One region of the Lysinibacillus sp. NPDC093692 genome, then DNA from elsewhere that is predicted to be linked to it. Evidence: riboswitches for the same ligand, from Rfam matches in the RefSeq annotation. Region 1 holds a riboswitch; the other holds the start of a gene.
The links. A riboswitch is a leader RNA that binds a small molecule or an ion and turns the genes downstream of it on or off. The one in region 1 is predicted to bind glycine.

Region 1 (4,203 bases):
TAGAGGAAGCATTGGAGGTTTATTTAAAACAATGTGCGATTGAAGTAAATGTTTCAGATTTAGCAATGATTGGTTTAGTAATTGCCAATGATGGCTATCATCCTCTAACAAAAACACAACTTTTTCCTAAGCAAGTAGCAAAATTAGCAAAGGCATTGATGGTTACTTGTGGTATGTATAATGCTTCTGGTAAATTTGCTGCATTTATCGGGTTACCCGCTAAAAGTGGTGTTTCCGGAGCGATATTGGCGGCTGTACCAAGTCATGCAGGCTTAGATTCACCTTTTCCTGCTGGGAGCGGTATTGGCATATATGGACCAGCAATTGATGACATCGGGAACAGCGTAGCTGGCGTGAATTTACTTAAGCATATCGCTACCGAATGGAATATGAATATTTTTTAATCAATAAAAGAAAGATGACTTCAGTAAATGAAGTCATCTTTTTTACTTCTTTCCGCGGCTTTCTAAACATCCGCCAAGAAAATGCCGTTAATTTGTAATAAAAAAAGCCCTGAATAGCTTCACTTTGCTTAAAGTGTCACTATCCAGGACAATATAATTTAGCGTATTACTTTCTTTTTTTCTTATAAAGAATTAGCAGCAATATAAACCAAATTGGTGTCAATAGTAATGCCGTACGAGTTGCCTCTGAAATGAACATTACTACTAATAGAAATGCAAAGAAGGCAAGTACTAAATAGTTCACGAACGGTGTGAAAGGTGCCTTGAAAATTGATGCTTCATGAAGAGCACGATTTTTACGTTTATAGATGATATGAGAGATTAATATAATACTCCATACCCAGATAAAGCAAATGGCACTAATCGTTGTCACAACACTAAAGGCGTTTTCAGGCATTAATTTACTTAGTAATGCACCTACGGATACAACAATTGCAGATACAACAAGTGCGTTACTTGGTACACTGTTTTTATTGAGCTTTGCAAATGTTGGTGAAGCTTGCTTGTTGTTTCCAAGATTAAAGAGCATGCGGCTTGTAGAAAATAAACCACTATTACCAGCCGAGGCAGCAGATGTTAGAACGACAAAATTAATAATCCCTGCAGCAATTGGAATACCAGCTAGTGTAAATACTTGTACAAATGGACTACTAGAGGCAGACATTTCATGCCAAGGATTAATGCATAAAATAACAAATAGCGCCCCTACGTAGAATAATAAAATGCGTAATGGAATTTTGTTAATGGCAGAAGGAATATTCTTTTTAGGATCGGCCGTTTCAGCAGCGGAAACCCCTACTAGCTCGACACCAACAAAAGCGAAAACAACCATTTGGAATGCCATTAGGAACCCGTGTAGACCATTCGGGAATAACCCGCCATATGCCCAAAGATTTTCAACGGAAACTGTGCCAGCGCCTGTTTGAAAGCCTGTAAATATCATGAATAGTCCAATCACAATCAGTGCAACAATTGTAATGACTTTTATAAGTGCAAACCAAAATTCTAGTTCGCCAAATAGTTTTACAGTTAATAGATTCAACATTAGCAACAGGACTAAACAGCCAATTGCAGGCACCCATTGTGGAATGTCAAACCAATATTGTACATAAACGCCGACAGCAATAATATCTGCCATAGCGGTCATAATCCAGCAGAACCAGTATGTCCAACCGGTAATGTAACCTGCCCAAGGTCCTATGTATTCGGATGCAAAATCAGTAAATGATGTATAGCCAGCATTCGATAATAACAGTTCACCTAACGCCCGCATGACGAAAAATAAGGCAGTTCCGACAATTAGATAGGCGAAGATGATGGAAGGTCCTGCTAAAGCAATGGCTTTACCGGAGCCTAAAAATAAACCAGTACCGATTGTTCCGCCAATCGCAATGAGCTGCACATGGCGATTTTTTAATTCGCGTTTTAATTGTTGTTGTTGTTCCACGTTGCTCCCCCTCAAAGATACGTAAAAACTATGACTGGAAATAAAAAAGAGACTAGTAGTGACACTAGTCTCGTAAACGACAGAATAACAAATACCCATAGCGAATGTTGTATGTAAAAAAGAAAACATTCGTGTGGTATAGCTTTCATGATGAAAGTTAATATTACTCCTCTGTCCTTTTGCCTGAGATAGTGAACCCTTCGGCGACGCAAAATGCGCTCTCTCCAGAACTGCTCCTGCTATAGTTTTATCCATAGCATTCATAGCTTGTATTGTATGTCTTGATGACATTATTTTAAGATATTATACATCCTATCAGTGCTACCATAAATATTCAAGGGTAAATTTCTGTCTTTTTCAGAAAAAAAGAAGATTGGAGTTCGTCTAGGTAAAAATTACACGAAAAATAGTATTTTTAGACATACGTTAAAATAGGGATAATATTTAATGTTTGGTATAAAGGTTAAAAAAGGCGAGGGGCGAGTGAGGGAAGCAGCTAGAACTTTGATAAAGGAAGTTGAATGTGATGTGAGCAGTATATTGCCGCACGCGCTACTTTTTTCTGTTCAATAAGTTGTCAGACGTTAAACAATAAATATAATATAGTAGAAACTCAGAATTTTTTGCAAAAAGTAAACCATCTCATAGTCATTTGAGATGGTTTCTTCCTGTTTAAAACAAAGTGAGATAGGTATATATAAATAAATTACCTTAGATTTCGCGAGTATATTTATTTATAGTAGTCACTTATGCCTTAACGATTTTTTGAAATTATTTTTTAGACTTTATTTTACCTGTCCAAGTACGGAAGCCGCCTTGAAGTTGGTAAATTTGGTTGTAGCCACGTTTTTTAAGAAATAGAGCAGCACGTGCGCTACGGCCTGTATTTTGACAGTATAAATATACTGGTAAATCTGGGCGAATTTCTTTGTGACGTTGACGTAGAGTTGTTGAAGGAACATTACGTGCACCAAGAATGTGACCTGCATCAAATTCTTTTTGCTCACGTACGTCGATAAGCTGCGCTTTACGATAGCCCTCAATAAATTGTTCTTGTGTTAGGTTTGTTACGGCTTTTTTTAGTCGTAGGGCATTGATACCGATATATGCAATTACGACTACTAAAATAACACCGATTGTGATAAGTATGTTTAACAAAATGTCTTACCCCTTTCTATCTTCTTTATTATTATAAAAGATGCGCTAGCGATAGTCCAATGAGTTTGATAAAATTAATTAGATTGTGGCTAGAATTAATCTATCTATATGTATGGATGTTATTAGTGAAAGGTCACAGAATCATTCTACTCCATTTATAGATTTGGGTGGATGATACTTCAATAAAGAATAGAACTAAACGCAGAGTGTCAAAATTTTGAGAAACACTAATTTTTGGCTCATCACCATGAGTAGGATGGCATTTGCTAAAACGTATGCGATATATAGGTTGATTGGAGTGAAGGCAGGGCGACTCCTCGGGGATTAGCGATAGGGGAACGAAGGCTAAGAGCATCACATCCTGTGATAACGCCTTCGTGACCAACATCCTGTTGGCCCAAGCGGCTCATCGGTCGTCCCCAGAGAAAGAGCCCGGCCGGAACGGAAATCAACCACTCGCTATAGGGATGAGCCTTATTTTGTACACATTCGCAAAAGGTAAAGCCTCCGGCGGATGTCACGGAATCGAAAAGGATTTCTTTGTGCAAGCACAAAGCCGATTCCCGACGCATTTATGCCGAGGCATAAATGATTAATTGTAGGAGATGAAAATATGACAACTTGGTATTTTCTAAATTCAGGGAAATGTAGCCCATCTTTTAATATGGCATTAGACGAAGCATTACTTGATTGGCATAGTGAAGGTTTAATTCCACCGGTTATTCGTTTTTATGAGTGGGAGCCAGCAACTCTTTCGATTGGCTATTTTCAACAAGCGAAAAGAGATATCAATTTAGAGGCGGTGCGAGAACAAGGGCTAGGCTTTGTTCGTCGTCCAACAGGTGGTAGAGCCGTTTTACATGAACATGAATTGACATATAGTGTCATTGTTTCAGAAAGCTATCCAGATATGCCTGAATCAGTGACAGAGGCATATAGAGTGTTAAGTGAAGGGATATTGCAAGGGTTTCATAATCTAGGTATGGATGCTTATTTTAGTGTTCCTAATACTGAAGAACAAAGAGCGGACTTAAAGAAACCTAAAAGTGCAGTTTGCTTTGATGCGCCAAGCTGGTATGAGCTTGTAGTAGAAGGTAAAAAAGTGGCAGGTAGTGCACAAACTCGTCAAAAAGG
Region 2 (4,203 bases), on a different contig from region 1:
AAACCAGCCGCTTCAAAGGCATTTTTAGCATAGCGTGTTTTCGCAATGTTTTGCATTGCCATTTCACGAACGCCTTCTTTACCTAGAGCAGTCATTGCTACAGAAGCAGCAAGTGCAAGAAGTGCTTGGTTCGAACAAATATTAGACGTTGCTTTATCACGACGGATATGTTGTTCACGTGCTTGTAATGTTAAAACATAACCACGACGACCTTCACCATCAACTGTTTCACCTACAAGACGACCAGGAACTTTACGCATTAACTTCGTAGTTACTGCAAAGAAACCACAGTGTGGACCACCGAATGCTTCAGAAATACCGAAAACCTGTGCATCCCCTACACAAATATCAGCACCTAGCTTACCAGGTGGTGTTAAAATTCCTAGTGCAAGTGGATTCGAAGAGACAACAAATAAACTTTTTGCCTCATGCGCAATATCGCCAATTACTTGCAAGTCCTCTATTTGACCAAAGAAGTTAGGATATTGTGCAATAACAGCTGCCGTATTATCATCTATTAATTCCTTTAAAGCTTCTACATCTGTCACACCATCATTTTGTGGAACAGTAACAATTTCAATGGATTGACCATATGCATATGTAGCAACGACATCACGATACTCAGGGTGAACTGCTTCAGATACTAAAATTTTCTTACGGCGTGTATGGCCAGCTGCAAGCATACCTGCTTCAGCTAACGCTGTTCCTCCATCGTACATAGAAGAGTTTGCAAGATCCATGCCTGTAAGCTCTGCGATCATCGTTTGGAATTCAAAAATTGCTTGTAATTCCCCTTGTGAAATTTCTGGTTGATATGGAGTATACGCTGTGTAAAACTCTGAACGAGAAATAACATGGTCCACGATAACCGGTTTATAGTGGTTGTATACGCCTGCACCTAAAAACGATACGTTAGCATTTGTATCTTTATTTTTCGCAGCCATTGCTGTTAATTCTTTTAATAAAGCTGATTCAGATTTCGCTTCTTTAATATCATATAGGCCTTTAAAACGTACTTTTTCTGGAATATCCTCAAATAACGCATCAACTGAGGATACACCGATTACGTCTAACATTTCTTGTTTATCTTGCTCCGTCATTGGTAAATAACGATGTTTCATAAATGTAGGTCCCTCTTTTCAACTTTTATTTTGAACGCTTGTAAAACGGTGTTTCAACTGTTACTACTTTTAAGTGCTTACCACGAATTTCAATTTCCAATTCAGTTCCGATAGTTGCGAATTGACTGTCAATTAATGCGTGACCAACATTTCGTTTAGAAGAAGGAAGTTGTGTACCTGTTGTCACTTCACCGATTTCCTTACCATCCTTCAACACTTTGTAGCCATGGCGAGGAATTCCTTTATCAATCATTTCAATACCCACAATTTTGCGTGACAGCCCATTTTCTTTTTGTGCCACTAATGCCTCATGACCATTAAAGCCCTCTTTATTTAACTTCACAGCAAAACCAATACCAGCCTCAAGAGGTGAAATTGTCGCTGATAGCTCTTGCCCGTATAATGGAAGACCTGCTTCAAAACGAAGTGTATCACGGCAGCCTAAACCTGCAGGAACTACACCTTTGTCTTTTCCAGCCTCTAAGATTTTACCCCATAATGCTTTAATATCTTCTGGAGAGCCATATAGTTCAAAGCCATCTTCTCCTGTGTAACCGCTACGAGATACTAATGCTTTATGACCAGCAACTTCAACATCTGCTTGGAAACGGAAGTATTTAATCGTTTGTAAATCAGTATCTGTTAATGTTTGAAGAACTTCTTCTGCTAATGGACCTTGAAGGGCAATTTGTGCATAAGCCTCTGATTGGTTGTCTATCGTTACATCATATTGATGTTGATTTTCCATCATCCAATCATAATCTTTTTCAATATTTGCCGCGTTCACGCATAATAAATAATGATTGTCTGCTAATTTATACGTTAATAAATCATCGACAACACCACCATCTTCATAGCACATTGCATTATATTGCGCTTGACCTACTGCAATCTTAGAAATATCATTTGTCAAAAGATTTTGTAAAAACTCTAGTGAATTAGGTCCAGTTACTAAAATCTCACCCATATGTGATACATCAAATAAGCCAGCACGATTACGTACTGCATCATGCTCTTCTTTAATAGAAGAGAACTGCACTGGTAATTCCCATCCACCGAAGTCAATTGTTTTACCACCATGTTTTGCATATTCTTCAAATAGAGGTGTGCGTTTTAATTCTGTCATTGTTTTTGCCCCCTTATTGTTCGTTACATATTTACTTATAGTAGTTCGTCTGTTTTTTTGTACAGTCATGCTTCCCTTGTTTGTTCATCCAAATAAAGAAAAACGAACAACATTAGGTAAAACATTTAGACATAAAAAAAGACAGACGAACCCCTTTTCGGGATTCTCTGTCCTTGCACCTGAAAGTTACACCAGACTGACTCGCATACATACAATGCCAATCAGCCGGCTTTCCCCTTTGGTGGCTGTAGTACTACAGCACTCTCCAGAGTTGCGTCTTATACGAGTCCTTTTACCTGAGAGATTCATAACATTTTGCTATTTGCTCCTTCGGTGACGTCTATACGTGCTCTCCCCGTACAATCATCCGCCCAAGTTTCAACTTGGTACTATTTAGTATTCAATGAACATTAAGTAACTTTTGTCTATATCCTAACATTAATTGCATTGAAAAGGCAATCATTTTTTATTTTATGTTAAAAAACGAACATTTAAGTATTAACGATACATCAACGTTCGCTTTTTAACCTTTTAACTTGGAATACTAAATACTCAAGAATTTGGCGGATTGTTCGCCCCTCTGTTAACACTTGTATATGTCCTACTTCACGATAGAACTTTCTTCTGTAATGATACAGCTGCTCTAACTCTTCTTTCGTCGAGCTCTGTACAATCGGTCTGTTCGGATCATGCTGTATTCGTTTGTATATATCTTCGAATGTCGCATCTAAAAAAAACACGAGCCCACTGCGTCTCATTATTTTTCGATTTTCAGCATTAATTGCGACTCCACCACCTGTTGAAATAATACAAGCTTCGTCCCGGAAGTTTTTCAAAAATTCTGTTTCTATTTCCCGAAAACGGGCTTCTCCGTATTTTTCAAATATTTGCGGAATTGTCATACCCTGCTGTCGAACAATCTCATGATCCATATCGTAATAGGGCATCTTTAACAAATAGCTTAAACGTCTTCCTAACGCACTTTTCCCGGAGCCCATAAAACCAACCAAATATATTTTTCGCATTCGAATCACCTTCTTATAACTACGATTCTACACTGTCTGACAAAATTTGTCCTAATAAATTTATCGTAGCTCGAACATTGAGCTTTTCTAGGCCATCATATGTTCGAAACTGAATCTCATAAGACGTACAAAACGTAAGGACAAAAGTAGTTACAAAAAATAATAATCCAATTGCGATTAAAAAAATAGCCCCTCTGTCATTTTTCAAAAACTGGAACATAGAAAGTTCGCTCCTTTTTACTACCACTTGGAAGTTCAACAGCTACTGTTAACATATCTTTTTCATATCGGAACTGGCATTTAGTAATACCAACTAGCATTGGTACATGACCACCATTTACTTGATCACGAATTATATTGCTGTAACAATCAATATTATGAATGGTATCTGCGGCCTGGAAGGTTATTCTCTTTTGATCCTTTCGAATTGTAAAAGATGAAATATCACTTACATACATATTCAAATCATAAACAAAAAGCTCCCACTTTGATTGCTCATCAGTTAGCATCGTTGTTTTCATTTCAGCAAACCAAAGCATAATAAACACAACAAGATGGGCAATAAGCACAAAAACAACTAATTGAAACATCGCTTCTAATAATGTGTAGCCTCGCTCATTCATCAACTTCACCTGTCAGTTGTATACATTTTTTACGTAATTCCCGCATATTTTGAAAACTTACACATATCCCTTGTCCATTCATAAACCACTGAAATTCTATATTATCAATGGTTTTAGTGCCTTCTGTTTGTTGTAGATTGCGGTAATGCTTTAAGCCTTCATAGGCCGTTTCAGCTGCGAACACCTCCAACTTCTTGTTATAAAGAGTCGTTTTCATCGTATAGCTAATTGGTATTAATGTCGTGCATACTAACATAACAATGACTACTGATAATATCGTTTCCACAAATGAATAACCAGATTCATTC

Region 2: another riboswitch for glycine. It lies ahead of gcvT (glycine cleavage system aminomethyltransferase GcvT); the one in region 1 lies ahead of ACQKN4_RS15640 (amino acid permease).

What each region holds. Positions count from the first base shown of each region.
Region 1 is NZ_JBNNUW010000014.1:74,354-78,556, forward strand. Features, by position in the region: gene ACQKN4_RS15635 (glutaminase) at 1-404, shown strand, start outside; gene ACQKN4_RS15640 (amino acid permease) at 571-1,911, opposite strand; glycine riboswitch at 2,073-2,149, opposite strand; gene ACQKN4_RS15645 (rhodanese-like domain-containing protein) at 2,683-3,069, opposite strand; gene ACQKN4_RS15650 (lipoate--protein ligase family protein) at 3,683-4,203, shown strand, end outside.
Region 2 is NZ_JBNNUW010000031.1:33,661-37,863, forward strand. Features, by position in the region: gene gcvPA (aminomethyl-transferring glycine dehydrogenase subunit GcvPA) at 1-1,121, opposite strand, end outside; gene gcvT (glycine cleavage system aminomethyltransferase GcvT) at 1,147-2,247, opposite strand; glycine riboswitch at 2,522-2,614, opposite strand; gene ACQKN4_RS22810 (shikimate kinase) at 2,757-3,272, opposite strand; gene ACQKN4_RS22815 (hypothetical protein) at 3,292-3,480, opposite strand; gene comGF (competence type IV pilus minor pilin ComGF) at 3,470-3,895, opposite strand; gene ACQKN4_RS22825 (hypothetical protein) at 3,888-4,203, opposite strand, start outside; gene comGD (competence type IV pilus minor pilin ComGD) at 4,198-4,203, opposite strand, start outside.